Martelella mediterranea DSM 17316: one gene and its partner. The protein of the gene in region 2 interacts with the protein of the main gene of each other region in a pairwise test. Links are inferred from orthologs where the notes say so. Each region holds a gene or a part of one and is shown on either strand. Other genes may lie near its edges.

Region 1 (6,255 bases), 1.9 Mb from region 2 along the record:
TGCCGCTCAGCGCCCGCCTCGGAGTCCAGAACGGCAAGGTGCTGCAGATCATCGAGCTGATGGAGGCCAACCTCGCCGAGCCGCTTTCGCTAATCGAGATTGCCGATGCGGTCGGGCTGTCGCGCCGCCAGATCGAACGGCTGTACCGCCAGGAGATGGGCCGCTCGCCGGCGCGCTATTATCTCGAAATCCGCCTCGATCGCGCCCGCCGGCTGCTGGCACAATCGACCATGCCGATCGTCGATGTCGCGGTCGCCTGCGGTTTCGTCTCCGCCTCGCATTTTTCAAAATGCTACCGCGAAATCTACCAGTGTTCCCCCCAGCAGGAACGCGCCCAGCGCCGCCAGGCCCGCATGTCTGTGCGGGAAAGCGCGATCGGGGTTGCGGTGTAGAGCCTTCGGGTTACTTACAAACCAACCCTTTTTACGGACGTCATCCTCGGGCTTGTCCCGAGGATCTAACCACCGCTTCGCACGAGCGGAGTCGGCGGTCCGTAACATCTTGCTTTGAATTGACCTTTCGTCCGATACGCTTGTCGCATTGATACGTGCTTAGACCCTCGGGACAAGCCCGAGGGTGACGAAGGAAGGTGGGGAGAACTTTGTCAGCAGTCTGATGCCGTCCCGAAAGTGACGGCCTACCCTCTCAGCAGCAACGTCACCCAGCCATTGCGCCAATAGGTGCGCTCGTGGCGCATGCCTTGCGTACGGTAAGCTGAGAGCACCTTCCAGCGCTGCTCGGCGAGAATGCCGGACAGGATGACCGCGCCGCCCGGCGCCAGATTGCGCTTCAAGCCCGGCGCGAGCTTCATCAGCGGGCGGGCGAGAATATTGGCGATGATCAGGTCGAACGGCGCATATTCGGCAAAGGCCGCGTGGTGAAAGCCCGGCGCGGTGACGAAATCGATGCCGGAGGCGATGCCGTTCGCGCGCGCATTGTCGCGCGCCACCTTGACAGCGACCGGGTCGATGTCGGTGGCGAGAACCGGGATCGGCCTGAGCTTGCGCACCGCCATTGCCAGCACGCCCGTACCCGTGCCGAGATCGAGCGCGTTCAGCGGCTGCTCGGCCTTCAGCACGGTATCGATCATTTCCAGGCAGCCGCTGGTGGTGCCGTGATGGCCAGTTCCGAACGCCTGCCCCGCCTCGATCTCGATGGCGATATCGCCGGCGCGGCGGTGATCGCGGTCATGCGAACCGTGAACCAGAAAGCGCCCCGCACGCACCGGCTTCAGCCCTTCCAGCGATTTCGCGATCCAGTCGATTTCCTCGATCTCTTCCTTCTCGATTTCCGGACCGCTCTCGCCAAAGACGGATTTCACCACGTCCGCGAAGATCGCCCGCAGCGCGTCTTCCTCGTCCGCGTCGAGATAGACAGAGGCCTCCCAGCGATCAGCCTTCTCGTCGATCTCCATGGTCGCCAGCGCATAGGGCTCCTCGCCGAGCGCCATGGAAAGCGCATCGAGCATCTGGCCCGCGCCGGCTTCATTGGTGGTGACGTAAAGTCTGATCTGGCTCACGGAGCGGCCTTTCCTGAAATTCCTGCCATCCGCGATAAGCCCGCCCGCCGTCAATGGCAAGGCCACAGCCGTCAGTTGATCAGGTTTTCGAGCTTCTTCACCGCCACATCCGGGCTTTCGCCATAGGCGATCGTGCCCTTCAGCACCCCGCCATCATCGAGCAAAAACACCGAGGCATTGTGGTTCATCGTGTAATCGCCATCCGGCTGATCGGGGTCGAGCGGGACCTTCTCGTAGTAGATCCCGAACTTGTCGAGCGCGGCGCGCACCTTGTCGGGATCGCCCGAAATCGCCTCGATGCGATCGGAGACATTGGAAAGGTAGCGCTCCATGGTTTCCGGCCTATCGCGTTCTGGGTCGACGGACATCCAGTAGGCGTTGATCCTGTCGCCATCGGGATCAACCTCGTTGAGCCAGCCGTTCAACTCGTAGAGCGTTGTGGGGCAGACTTCCGGGCAATGGGTAAAGCCGAAGAACAGCGCGGTCGGCTTGTCGCGCAGCGCCTGTTCGGTGATCGGCTGGCCGTCGCCGGCGGTCAACTGGAAGGAGGGACCGAAGGGGACATTCATCATCTCCTCATTGGTCTCGCCGATTTCATAAACCAGCCAGATCAGCACCGCGCATATCACAGCGACGGAAGCCCAGAGCACGCGACGGAAGGTTTTCATGCTTATCCCTTGTTCGGCGCGCCGAGCGCCGCCCTATTCCTCCAGAAGACCGTGCTTGCGGTGCCAGTCCTCGATCGAAAGCTCCGGATAGCCGCCGAAATGGACATGGCCGGGGCCTTCCGGCACGTCCACCCAATTGGCCTTGGAGTCCAGCATGATATGCACGATCTCGGGCGGATGCGGCAAGGGCGTATCCACCGCTGCGGCAATTGGATGCACCAGTTCCGGCCAGCGCTCGTCATAGAGATAGAGCGCGCTGCCGCAATTGCCGCAAAAGTGTCGCTCGCCCTCGCTTTCGCCGTCATGCATGCGGGCGTGGTAGAACCGCTTGTGCTCGCCGCCCCTCACCTCCAGAGTATCCGAGTCTGCGCCAAGATTGATCGCATAACCGCCGCCGCCGGCGTGCTTGCGGCAGATGCTGCAATAGCAGCGCATATAGGGATAGGGCGTTCGGCTTTCGACCGAATAGGAAACCTTGCCGCACTGGCAGCTCGCTTCAAGCCTCATGATGCTCTCCTCGTGCCTGCTTTACTCGGGCGCTCCGTTTTCCCACACGACGTCCTGGCCGTAAAGCGGCACGGTCGACATCGACATCTTGGCGGAGCCCTCGGTGATCTCGCGGGTGTGGGCGAGATAGATCAGGGTTTCATTGGCCTTGTCGTATATGCGCTTGATCACGAGTTGCTTGAAGATCAGCGAGCGCCCCTCGCGGAACACCTCCTCGCCATTTGCGTCGAGGTCGATGTCACCGATCCTGATGGGTCCGGTCTGGCGGCAGGCGATCGAGGAATTCGACGGGTCCTCGAACCAGTTCCCCTTCGACAGCCGGTCGATGATCGAGCGGTCGAAATAGGCGATGTGGCAGGTTACGCCGTCCACTTCAGGATCATGCAGGGCTTCCACGACGATATCGTTGCCGACCCAGTCGACCCCGACCTCGCCCACCTGCTCCGCCTGCGCAAGCCCCGCCGTCAACAGACCCGCGCAAAGGGCAAAACCAAACCGCTTCATATCGAAACTCCCTGAAAATCCATGCTCTCAAGATAGGTTGTCGCCGACGCTATGCAAGCGAACCGCCTGCGAGAAAGCGAGCGAATGGCACATGGCTCTGACGCATAGCCCCCCAATCTTCTCGCCCCGGAGGGGAGAGATGTCGCGAAAGCGACAGTGAGGGGGGAGAGTGTCCCCGCGAACGCCCTCACAGCTGGATACGCTGCGCCACCCTCACTGCCCCTTTCGGGGCATCTCTCCCGCCAGCGGGAGAGAGTATTTGGAGCAAGCGGCAGACCACGTGTCTCCCAAACTGAGCCGGGTTACCCGCCGATCAGCGCCAGCCACTCATCCTCGTCCATGGTCTGAACCCCGAGCTCCTCCGCCTTCTTCAGCTTGGAACCTGCCCCCGGCCCAGCGATCACGATATCGGTCTTTTTCGACACCGAGCCGGAGACTTTGGCGCCCAAGCTTTCGGCCTTGGCCTTCGCCTCGTCGCGCGTCATTTTCTCAAGCGTGCCGGTGAACACCACCGTCTTGCCGGCGACCGGGCTTGAGGTGTCGATGCGCTGCTGGTCGTCCTCCGGGGTCACCTCCTTGAGCAGGCGGGCGATGACATCGGTATTGTTCTCCTCGGCGAAGAATTCGGCGATGGCGCGGGCGACGACAGCGCCGATGCCGTCGATATTGTTGAGATCGTCCCAGGCCTCGCCCTCGCCGCTGGCCGCCTCGCGCATCGCTTTCTCAAAGGCCTCATAGGAGCCGTAGGAGCGCGCCAGCAGCTTTGCCGTGGTCTCGCCGACATGGCGGATTCCGAGGGCGAAGATGAAGCGGTTGAGGGCGATCGTGCGACGCTCGTTGATCGACTCGTAGAGATTGGCGACCGAAGTCTTGCCCCAACCGTTGAAATTCTCGAGCTTGGTGAGCGCCGCCCCCTGCCGCCGCTCCAGCGTGAAGATGTCGGGCGCGGTGCGGATCGCCAGCGCCTCGTCCTCATGTTCGAAGAAGAAATCGACCTGCTTGGAGCCGAGCCCTTCTATATCGAAGGCATTGCGCGAGACGAAATGCTTCAGGTGCTCCACCGCCTGCGCCCGGCAGGAGAACCCCGCCGTGCAGCGCCGCACCGCATCGAGCTTGCCGGTCTTTTCGTTGATCTCGCGCACCGCATGCGCCCCGCAAACCGGGCAGTGATCGGGAAACTGATAGGGTTCGGCATCGTCGGGCCTCTTGTCCGGCACGATGTCGACGATCTGGGGAATGACGTCGCCGGCGCGCTGGACGATGACATAGTCGCCAATGCGGATATCGCGGCCCTCGCGGATCGGCTCGCCGCCGGAGCCCTTGCCGGCGATATAGTCCTCGTTGTGCAGCGTCGCATTGGTCACCACCACGCCGCCGACCGTGATCGGCTCCAGCCGCGCGACCGGCGTCAACGCTCCGGTGCGGCCGACCTGGATATCAATGTTGAGAAGCCGGGTGATCGCCTGTTCGGCCGGGAACTTGTGCGCCGTCGCCCAGCGCGGCGAACGCGAGCGGAAACCGAGCCGTGCCTGCAGGTCGAGCCGGTCGACCTTGTAGACGACGCCATCGATATCATAGTCGAGATCGCCGCGCTCTACGCCGATCTCTCGGTAATGATCGATCAGGTCATCGACGGAGGATAACCGCCGCATCAGCGGATTGACCGGAAAGCCCCATTTCCCGAAGGTCTCGACCATGCCCATCTGGGTATCGGCCGGCATCTCCGACATCTCGCCCCAGGCATAGGCGAAGAATCGCAGCTTGCGCTTCGCCGTCACCTGCGGGTCGAGCTGGCGCAGCGAGCCGGAGGCGGTGTTGCGCGGGTTCACATAGGTGGGCTTGCCTTCTTCCGCGAGCGCGGCGTTGAGCGCGGCAAAATCGCTCTTGGCCATGTAGATCTCGCCGCGCACCTCGACCACCGCCGGCGCGCCCTTCGGCAACCGGTTCGGGATCTCGCTAATGGTGCGGACATTGGCGGTGACATTTTCGCCGGTCGCGCCATCGCCGCGGGTGGCGCCGGAGACCAACACGCCGTCCTCATAGCGCAGCGACATCGACAGCCCGTCGATCTTGGGTTCGGCGGTAAAGGCGATCGAGCCATCCGGCATCTGCCCCAGAAAGCGATAGACCGAGGCGATGAAATCCTGCACGTCCTCATCGGAAAACACATTGCCGAGCGAGAGCATCGGCACGGCATGCACCACCGGCGCAAACGCCTCCGACGGCGTCGATCCGACCCGGCGCGACGGGCTGTCGGCGCGAATGAGGTCGGGAAACCGCGCTTCCAGCGCATCATTGCGCTGCTTCAGCGCGTCATATTCGGCGTCGGTGATCTCCGGCGCGTCCTTGCCGTGATAGGCAACGTCATGACGGGCGATTTCCGCGGCCAGATGCGCAAGCTCCGCCTCGGCTTCATCGCGGGACAGTTCCTCGACCGGTTTCTTCGCCATGTCACACTCCTTCGCGGCTCCCCCGCTGAATTAGAGCGGTTCGGCGCGAAATGGAAGCGGGTTGTGACTTCATTGGCCAGAGCAGCGCCGCGCGCGCCGCAGCGTTCCATTCTGTTTCATAACGCGTTTCGGCGCGTCGCCCTCGGGCTTGACCCGAGGGTCAAGGCAGCTTTCGCCGTGTGGCCTGGATCCTCGGGTCAAGCCCGAGGATGACTCCAGAAACAGGCTGCACGTTCATTCACCCCGAAGCCCGTGCCGTCTCAGTCGTCTCGCCGCTCAACGCCGCCGTATCAAGCAACGCCGTCAGCGGCAGATGGTCGGAGGCGACCCGGGCCAAGAGCGAATCATGGGCCGCCAGGTCGGCGACCAGATCGTCGCGATTGGCGATGATGCGGTCGAGCGCCAGCACCGGCCAGCGGGCGGGAAAGCTCGCCTTGGGCGGCGGCAGCGCGCCGAAACTGTCCTCGAACCGCCGCAGCGCCGAGCCATTGCCCAGCCGCCACTCGTTCATGTCGCCCATGATCAGCGTCGGGCTCTCCTCGCGGTTTCCGAGAAGGCCGATAATGTGATCGGCCTGCTGGCGGCGCGAGGCGCGGAACAGGCCGAG
Region 2 (8,426 bases):
GTTCAGGCGGCGCGCTCGTCAAATGCGGCCTGGGCGCGGGTAATTTCGTCGCCGTTTTCCTCGGTCCAGGTGTAGAGCGCGATGACATGGGCGCGTAGCGACTGACCGAGCGCCGTCAGCTCATACTCCACGCCAACGGGCGACGTGGGCAGAACCTTGCGATCGACGACACCATTGCGTTCGAGTTTGCGCAGCGTATCCGTCAGCGCCTTCTGGCTGACGCCCTCGAGCTGCTTCTTGATCGCGTTGAACCGATGCGGGCCGTAGCCGAGCATGGTCAGAACCATGATCGACCATTTGCCGGAAATCTGGTCGAGTATCTTCCGGTTGATGCAATCCACCTGAAATTTCGGGCAGTGGGACGGATCATGCGTCACAGGTCACCTCATCTATACCTAGGCAATACATAATGCCTTATTGACACTAAGTCCACAATTTATACCTACGCCGCCAGAACACCTCCCAAGGCTGCAAAGGAAACCCGAGATGTCAAATTCCGCCCATGAGGCCCTGTTCCGGCCTTTCAAGCTCAAATCGCTCGAATTGAAGAACCGGATCGTGATGGCGCCGATGACGCGCGGCTTTTCGCCGGACGGCGTGCCCGGCCAGAATGTTGCTGATTACTACCGCCGCCGCGCCGAGGGCGATGTCGGCCTGATCCTCTCCGAAGGCACCGTCATCGACCGGCCGAACTCCAAGAACCTTCCCGGCATTCCTGATTTCCACGGCGAAAAATCGCTCGCCGGCTGGAAAAACGTGATCGACACCGTGCATGCCGCCGGCGGCAAGATGGGCCCGCAGATCTGGCATGTGGCCAACACCATCGCCTCCGCCGATTATCCGCCGAACCCGGACGAGACCGAAAGCCCGTCCGGCTTCGTCAAGCCCGGTGAGAAGCGCGGCCACGCCATGAGCGAGGAAGACATCGCCGACACGATCGCCGCCTATGCCAGCGCCGCGGCGGACGCCGAGCGGCTCGGCTTCGATGTGGTCGAGATCCACGGCGCGCACGGCTATCTGATTGACCAGTTCTTCTGGCAGGGCCTGAACCTGCGCGACGACCGCTGGGGCGGCAAGACCATCACCGAGCGTACCCGTTTCGGCGCGGAAGTGGTCAAGGCCGTGCGCGCGGCGGTTTCCGATGACATGCCGGTGATCATCCGCCTCAGCCAGTGGAAGCAGCAGGACTACAATGCCCGCATCGCCACCACGCCCGACGAGATGGCCGAATGGCTGCAGCCGCTGGTGGATGCCGGCGCGGATATGCTGCATTGCTCGCAGCGCCGTTTCTGGGAACCGGAGTTTCCGGAGATCGACGGCGAGGAAGGCCTGAATTTCGCGGGCTGGGCGAAGAAGATCACCGGTGTTCCGACGATTTCGGTCGGCTCGGTCGGTCTCAACGGCCCCGATTTCCTCGGCTGGTTCGGCGGCGCGGAGGCCAATGCCAAAACGCCCGATCTCGACAGACTGGTTCGCCGTATGGACCGCGACGAGTTCGACCTGATCGCCGTCGGCCGCGCCTTGATTGCCGATCCGGAATGGGTCAAGAAGATCGAGGGCGGCGAGACCGAAACGCTCTCCACGTTTTCACGTGAAACATTGGGCGCGCTGGTCTAAGCCGGCCCTTTCATGCATCCGCCCGGAAAACCGCCAGCCGATTTTCCGGGCACGCAAACGCAAAAGACCATGCTTGACGAAGAAGACATAAAAACCCGGTTGCTGGGGCTCGAGCCCGGCGAGTTTCACTTTCCCGCACTCTATGGCGAGGGCTGGAACCGGCTTTATATCGGCGACAAGGTGAAGATCGGTCGCGAGTTCCTGAATGCCGTGCGCAAGGGAAAATTTCCCGAGGTGGAGGACACCGGCCGCAAGAAGGGCGGCGGACGGGTCTATCTCAAGCGCGGTTAAGACGCGTCAGTTCGAATAATCCCGCTCGCCGAAGATCGCCGATCCGACGCGCACGCTGGTGGCGCCGAAGGCAATCGCAATCTCGTAATCGCCGGACATGCCCATGGAAAGCTTATGCACGCTGTTTTCGGTCGCAAGATCGTGCAGCAGCGCGAAATGGGGCCCGGGATTCTCGCCAGCCGGCGGTATGCACATCAGGCCTTCGATCGTGAGGCCGAGCTCGTCGCGGCAGAGCGCGAGGAAGGCTTCGGTCTCGCGCGGATCGATGCCGGCCTTTTGCGGTTCGTTGCCGGTGTTGACCTGGACATAGAGCCTGGGCGCCCTGCCCTGCTTGGCGATTTCCTTGGCCAGAGCGCGGGCGATCTTCTCCCGGTCGACGCTTTCGATCACGTCAAACAGCTTGACCGCGTCCTCGGCCTTGTTGGATTGCAGCGGCCCGATGAGATGCAACTCGATATCCGGCGTTTCCGCCTTCAGCGCAGGCCATTTCTTCTGCGCCTCCTGAACCCGGTTTTCGCCGAACACGCGATGGCCGGCCTCGATCGCGAGGCGGATGGCATCGGCATCATGGGTCTTGGAGACGGCGACGAGGGTAACGTCCGTGCGCTCAGCCTCGTGTTCGGCGGCCTTTATCCGGCCAAGCACCTCTTCCAGATTCTCGCGCACACCCATGTCGTCACACCTCACATTTCCATTGCGGCGTCACCATATTGCAAAGGCCAGCAGCGAGGCAACGGTGGAAGGCCCCTTTCGGGGCCGTTTTGCTTGACGCTGAACCGCTTTCATGGTGAAGCTCACCGCCAAAATCCCCAAGAAAAAGAACCGAGCAAATCCGACATGGCATCCGAACGTTACAATCCGCGTAAAGTCGAACCCGAGTGGCAGAGCCGGTGGAATGACGGACACGTCTTCGTCACCGACAATGCCGACCCGCGCGAGACCTATTACGTGCTCGAAATGTTTCCCTATCCCTCGGGACGCATTCACATCGGCCATGTCCGCAACTATGCCATGGGCGATGTGGTGGCCCGCTACAAACGGGCGCGCGGTTTCAACGTGCTGCACCCGATGGGCTGGGACGCCTTCGGCATGCCCGCCGAAAACGCCGCGATGCAGAACAAGGTCCACCCCAAGGACTGGACCTACGAAAACATTGCCACCATGCGCGGCCAGCTGAAATCCATGGGCCTGTCGCTCGACTGGACCCGCGAATTCGCGACCTGCGATGTCGAATATTACCAGCGCCAGCAGCATCTGTTCCTGGACATGCTGGAAAAGGACCTGGTCTACCGCAAACAGTCCAAGGTGAACTGGGATCCGGTCGACATGACCGTGCTCGCCAATGAACAGGTGATCGAGGGCCGCGGCTGGCGCTCCGGCGCGCTGGTGGAACAGCGCGAGCTGACGCAGTGGTTCTTCAAGATCACCGATTACGCGCAGGAACTGCTGGACGCGCTCGATACGCTCGATCACTGGCCGGAAAAGGTCCGGCTGATGCAGAAGAACTGGATCGGCCGCTCCGAGGGCATGATGGTGCGCTGGGACATCGCCAGCGGCGATGCCGGCGGCATGGATGACATCACCGTCTACACCACGCGCCCCGACACGATCTTCGGCGCGTCGTTCCTCGCTATTTCCGCCGATCATCCGCTGGCGAAGGAAGCCGCGAAGCACGACGACAAGGTCGCCGCCTTCTGCGAGGAGACGCGGCGCGCCGGCACATCGCTGGCAGCACTCGAAACTGCGGAGAAGAAGGGCATCGACACCGGCATCACCGTGCGCCATCCCTTCGACGAAAGCTGGGAACTGCCGGTCTATGTCGCCAATTTCGTGCTGATGGATTACGGCACGGGCGCGATCTTCGGCTGCCCGGCCGGCGACCAGCGCGACCTCGACTTCGCCCGCAAATATGACCTGCCGGTGACCCCGATCGTGATGCCGAAGGACGGCGATGTCGCAAGCTTCACAATCGGCGACGAGGCCTATACCGATGACGGCGTGATGATCAATTCGCGCTTCCTCGACGGCATGAGCACCACGGAAGCCTTTGAAGCGATTGCGCAAAAGCTGGAAGCCGAGACGGTGCGCGGCGCGCCTCGCGGCGAACGCAAGGTCAATTTCCGCCTGCGCGACTGGGGCATTTCCCGCCAGCGCTACTGGGGCTGCCCGATCCCGGTGATCCATTGCGAGGATTGCGGCGTGGTGCCCGTGCCGAAGGCCGACCTGCCGGTGAAGCTGCCGGATGACATCGACTTCGAAAAGCCCGGCAACCCGCTCGACCGCCATCCGACATGGCGCGATGTCGCCTGCCCGTGCTGCGGCAAGGCAGCGCGGCGCGAGACCGACACGATGGACACATTCGTGGATTCGAGCTGGTATTACACCCGCTTCACCGCGCCGCATGAGGACGCGCCAACGGACCCGGCCGTGGCCGACCGCTGGCTGCCGGTCGATCAATATATCGGCGGCATCGAGCATGCGATCCTGCACCTCCTCTATTCGCGTTTCTTCACCCGCGCGATGAAGGCGACCGGCCATGTGAACCACGACGAGCCGTTCAAGGGCCTGTTCACGCAAGGGATGGTGGTGCACGAGACCTATCGCCTCGGCGGCAGCGGCACGTCGGGAAGCTGGGTTTCGCCGACCGATGTGCGGATCGAGGAAACCGACGGCACCCGCAAGGCCTATCTGCTGCAAACCGGCGCGGAAGTGACGATCGGCTCGATCGAGAAGATGTCGAAGTCGAAGAAGAACGTCATCGATCCGGATGATATTCTCGCCACCTATGGCGCCGATACCGCGCGCTTCTTCGTGCTGTCCGACAGCCCGCCGGACCGCGACGTGGTCTGGACCGAGGCCGGCGTGCAGGGCACGTTCCGCTTCGTGCAGCGCATCTGGCGGCTGATCTCCGAGGCAGCACCCGCGCTCGCCGGCATCGAGGCGAAAGCCGGGGCCGATGGCAAGGCGCTGGAGGTTTCCCGCGCGGCCCACAAGACGTTGAAAGCCGTTGCCGCTGACATCGAGGCGCTGGCCTTCAACAAGGCGATCGCCCGGATCTACGAACTGGTCAACGTGCTGGCAGCGCCGCTGACGGAGGCGGCCGAGGGCAAGGCGGATGCGCAAATGCTGGCCGCGCTGAAGGAATCAAGCCTGTTCCTGACCCATTGTTTCGCACCGATGATGCCGCATCTCGCCGAAGAATGCTGGAAGGTGCTCGGCGGTGAGGGTATGATCGCCATGGCCGCATGGCCGGCCTTCGATGCCGGGCTGACGGCCGACAATGAGATTACCCTGCCGGTGCAGGTGAACGGCAAGAAGCGCGGCGAACTGACCGTTGCCCGCGACGCCGATCAGGACAGCATCAAGGCGGCGGTGATGGAACTGGAAGCGGTGGCGCGCGCGCTGGAAGGTAAAACGCCGAAGAAAGTGATCGTCGTGCCGCAAAGGATCGTGAATGTTGTTGTCTGACCGTCTCTTCCGCACCGCTTTGCCGGCAGCGGCCCTTGCCGCGCTGATGGCGCTTTCCGCCTGCCAGGTCCGCCCGCTTTATGGCGGCGCGGAGGGCACGGCGCTGAACGCCAAGATGCACCAGCTCGCCTTCAACACGCCCACCACGCCGGTGGCCCAATATGTGCTGAACGACCTGATCTTCCTGACCGCCGGCGGGCTCGGCGAGAGCGCCGATCCGAAATACGACGTCAATGTCTCGGCCTTTGCGATTACATCCGAGGTTCTGGTCGACGATTCCTCCGATACCGCCAGCGCCGGGCGTACCATCGTGACGGCGGATTATTCGCTTCGCCGCCGCTCCGACAGCAAGCTTTTGGCCTCCGGTCGTCGCAAGGCGATTGCGCTTGTCGACTTCCCCTCGCAGGAATTCGCGCGCCTGCGCGCCATCCGCGATGCCGAACAGCGGGCCTCCAAGGAAGTGGCCGAGATCATCAACGCCGATCTCGCCATCGCGCTCAACAAGGAGCCGCCTGAGGTTCTGCCGCCCGCCCCTGCCCCGCAATAGATCACGGCGCCGATGACCGAGATAAAATCCCATCAGTTTGACGGCTTCCTCCGGCAGGATGCGCGCAAATACCGGGTTTTTCTGATCTACGGGCCGGATCGCGGCCTTGTCAGCGAGCGCGCCGCGCTGATCGCGAAGGGCACGGGCGTGCCGCTGGATGACGCCTTCGCGGTGATGAAGCTCGACAGCGGCGATATCGATGCCGGGCGGATCATGGACGAAATGGGCGCGATCGGCCTGTTCGGCGGCGAGCGACTCGTCTGGGCGCGCGCTGGCGGCAATGACAAGGCACTCGCGGACGTGCTGAAAATGCTGGCCGACAGCCCGCCGGAGGGCGCGTCGCTGATCATCGAGGCCGGAGAACTGCGCAAGGGCACGGCGATGCGCAAGGCCGCGGAAAGCGCCCGCTCCATCGCCGCGATACCCTGCTATGCCGATGATGCTCGCGCGCTTAACACATTGATCGATCAGGCTTTATCAGATGCTTCGCTGAGAATTACCCCGCCGGCGCGGCAATTGCTGCTGTCGCTGATCGGCGGCGACCGGCTGGCGACCCGCAACGAGATCGACAAGCTTGTGCTTTATGGCCGGGGCCTCGATGTGATCACCGAGGACCACGTCGCCGCCGTGATCGGCGATGCCAGCGCGATTTCCGCCGATGATGCGGTGGATGCCGTGCTTTCCGGCGATATGGCGGCGCTGCGCCACGCCATGGCCAAGACCGCCCAGTCAAAAACGCCGATTTTCCTGATCCTCAATGGCTGTATCCGGCAGTTTCACCTGCTCGATCAGATGCGCGCCGAGATGGAGAGCAAGCGCCTGCCGGCAAGCCAGGTGATGCAGACCCATGGGCGACACATCTTCTTCAAGCGCAAGCCGATCTTCGAACGCGCTCTTGGCGCCTGGAACAGCGCCGCGACGGCACGCGCGCTCAGGCTGCTCGCCGATACGGTGTTGAAGACCCGGCAATATCCCGAACTGGAAGAGAGCATCGCGATGCAGACGCTGCTTTCGCTCTCGCTTCGGTCAAACCGGGCAGCGACGCGGGCCTAGCGTCGGTCTGCTCTCTCTTCAAATACCTGAATCAGAATAGAAAAATTGTGTCATATCAATTTGGCGTGCGATCCAGACGACGGCACAGATCGTCGAGCTGGTCGAGCGTCTTGTAGCTGATCCGAATCTGCCCGCCATTGGATTTATGGTCGATCACGACCGACAGTCCAAGCCGATCGGAAAGCGTCTGCTCCAGCGCCAGCGTATCGGCATCCTTCTGGCGCGGCGCCCGGTTGCTCTGGCCACCGCCCTCGATCGCCTTTTGCGCCAGTTTCTCGGCGTCGCGCACCGAAAGGCCGCGCTCGACAATGGTCCGTGCCAGGCTTGCAGGATCGGGCGTGGAGATCAGGGCGCGGGCATGACCGGCCGACAAAGCGCCTTCGGCCAGCATTGTCTGGACCCCTTCGGGCAGCTTCAGCAGCCGCAGGCTGTTAGCGACATGGCTGCGGCTTTTGCCGATAATGTCGCCGAGATCGTTCTGGGTATAGCCATGTTCGGCGATCAGCAGCTCGTAACCATTGGCCTCTTCCAGCGGGTTGAGGTCGGCGCGCTGGACGTTTTCGACAATCGCGATTTCCAGCGCCGTGCGGTCATCGACATCGCGGATCAGCGCCGGTACATCGGCGAGACCTGCAAGCTGCGCCGCGCGCCAACGGCGTTCGCCGGCGATGATTTCATAGCGCTGGGTGCCGATGGTGCGCACCACGACCGGCTGGACGATGCCGTGCTGGCGTACGGAGGCGGCCAGATCACGCAGATCCGCTTCCTCGAAATGGCGGCGGGGATTGCGCGGGTTGCGGGTGATGAACTCGATCGGAATCCGGCGATCGGCCGTGACCGGCGCATCGGTCTCGGCAGGCTTTTCGATATCGCCGATCAGGGCGGCCAGGCCGCGGCCAAGACGCCGTTTGGAACTGTCATCACTCATCGCATTCACCATGTTTGTCGCGTCAGGCAGCCGCCAGCGCGCGCTCGCGCTGGATGATTTCCGAGGCAAGCTGGATATAGGCCTGGCTGCCCTGACATTTGAGATCGTAAAGGATCACCGGCTTGCCGAAGGACGGCGCCTCTGAGACCCGGACATTGCGCGGAATCAGCGTCTTGTAGACCTTGTCGCCCATATAGTCGCGCACATCGCTGACCACCTGCTGGGCAAGATTGTTGCGGCTGTCATACATGGTCAGCACCACGCCCTGGATTTCAAGTTTAGGATTGATGGTGCTGCGCACCTCCGAGACGGTGTCGAGAAGCTGGCTGAGGCCCTCCAACGCGAAAAATTCGCATTGTAGCGGCACGAGAATGGCATTGGCCGCACCCATGGCATTCATCGTCAGAAGATTGAACGAAGGCGGACAATCGCAGAACACATAGCGGTAATTGCTGATATCGCTGTGCGACAGCGCATCGCGCAGCTTGAACACACGGCGGGGATCGCTGGCGATCTCGAGCT

What was found. Proteins that work in one complex are often made in the same cells at the same time.
Region 1: the proteins of leuS (region 2) and ligA interact in binary tests that used the Escherichia coli proteins (3 or more experiments, as listed by UniProt). The link is inferred for Martelella mediterranea DSM 17316 from one-to-one orthologs.

What each region holds. Positions count from the first base shown.
Region 1 is NZ_CP020330.1:2,684,743-2,690,997, reverse strand. Bases 3,075-6,029 are described here. They hold ligA (NAD-dependent DNA ligase LigA), read right to left. Parts: upstream 5,649-6,029; coding sequence 3,501-5,648; downstream 3,075-3,500. Other genes in these bases: Mame_RS12480 (endonuclease/exonuclease/phosphatase family protein), read right to left, coding at 5,887-6,029; Mame_RS12490 (CreA family protein), read right to left, coding at 3,075-3,198. Also shown: Mame_RS12510 (GlxA family transcriptional regulator), read left to right, coding at 1-392; Mame_RS12505 (50S ribosomal protein L11 methyltransferase), read right to left, coding at 638-1,519; Mame_RS12500 (SCO family protein), read right to left, coding at 1,591-2,187; Mame_RS12495 (GFA family protein), read right to left, coding at 2,221-2,694; more of Mame_RS12490, read right to left, coding at 2,716-3,074; more of Mame_RS12480, read right to left, coding at 6,030-6,255. UniProt on the Escherichia coli protein: DNA ligase that catalyzes the formation of phosphodiester linkages between 5'-phosphoryl and 3'-hydroxyl groups in double-stranded DNA using NAD as a coenzyme and as the energy source for the reaction.
Region 2 is NZ_CP020330.1:813,702-822,127, forward strand. The notes cover bases 2,439-5,576. They hold leuS (leucine--tRNA ligase), read left to right. Parts: upstream 2,439-2,745; coding sequence 2,746-5,376; downstream 5,377-5,576. Other genes in these bases: Mame_RS03710 (YggS family pyridoxal phosphate-dependent enzyme), read right to left, coding at 2,439-2,580; Mame_RS03720 (hypothetical protein), read left to right, coding at 5,363-5,576. In the rest of the region: Mame_RS03695 (winged helix-turn-helix transcriptional regulator), read right to left, coding at 3-341; Mame_RS03700 (NADH:flavin oxidoreductase), read left to right, coding at 487-1,617; Mame_RS03705 (DUF1413 domain-containing protein), read left to right, coding at 1,687-1,908; more of Mame_RS03710, read right to left, coding at 1,915-2,438; more of Mame_RS03720, read left to right, coding at 5,577-5,923; holA (DNA polymerase III subunit delta), read left to right, coding at 5,936-6,976; Mame_RS03730 (ParB/RepB/Spo0J family partition protein), read right to left, coding at 7,032-7,904; Mame_RS03735 (ParA family protein), read right to left, coding at 7,927-8,426.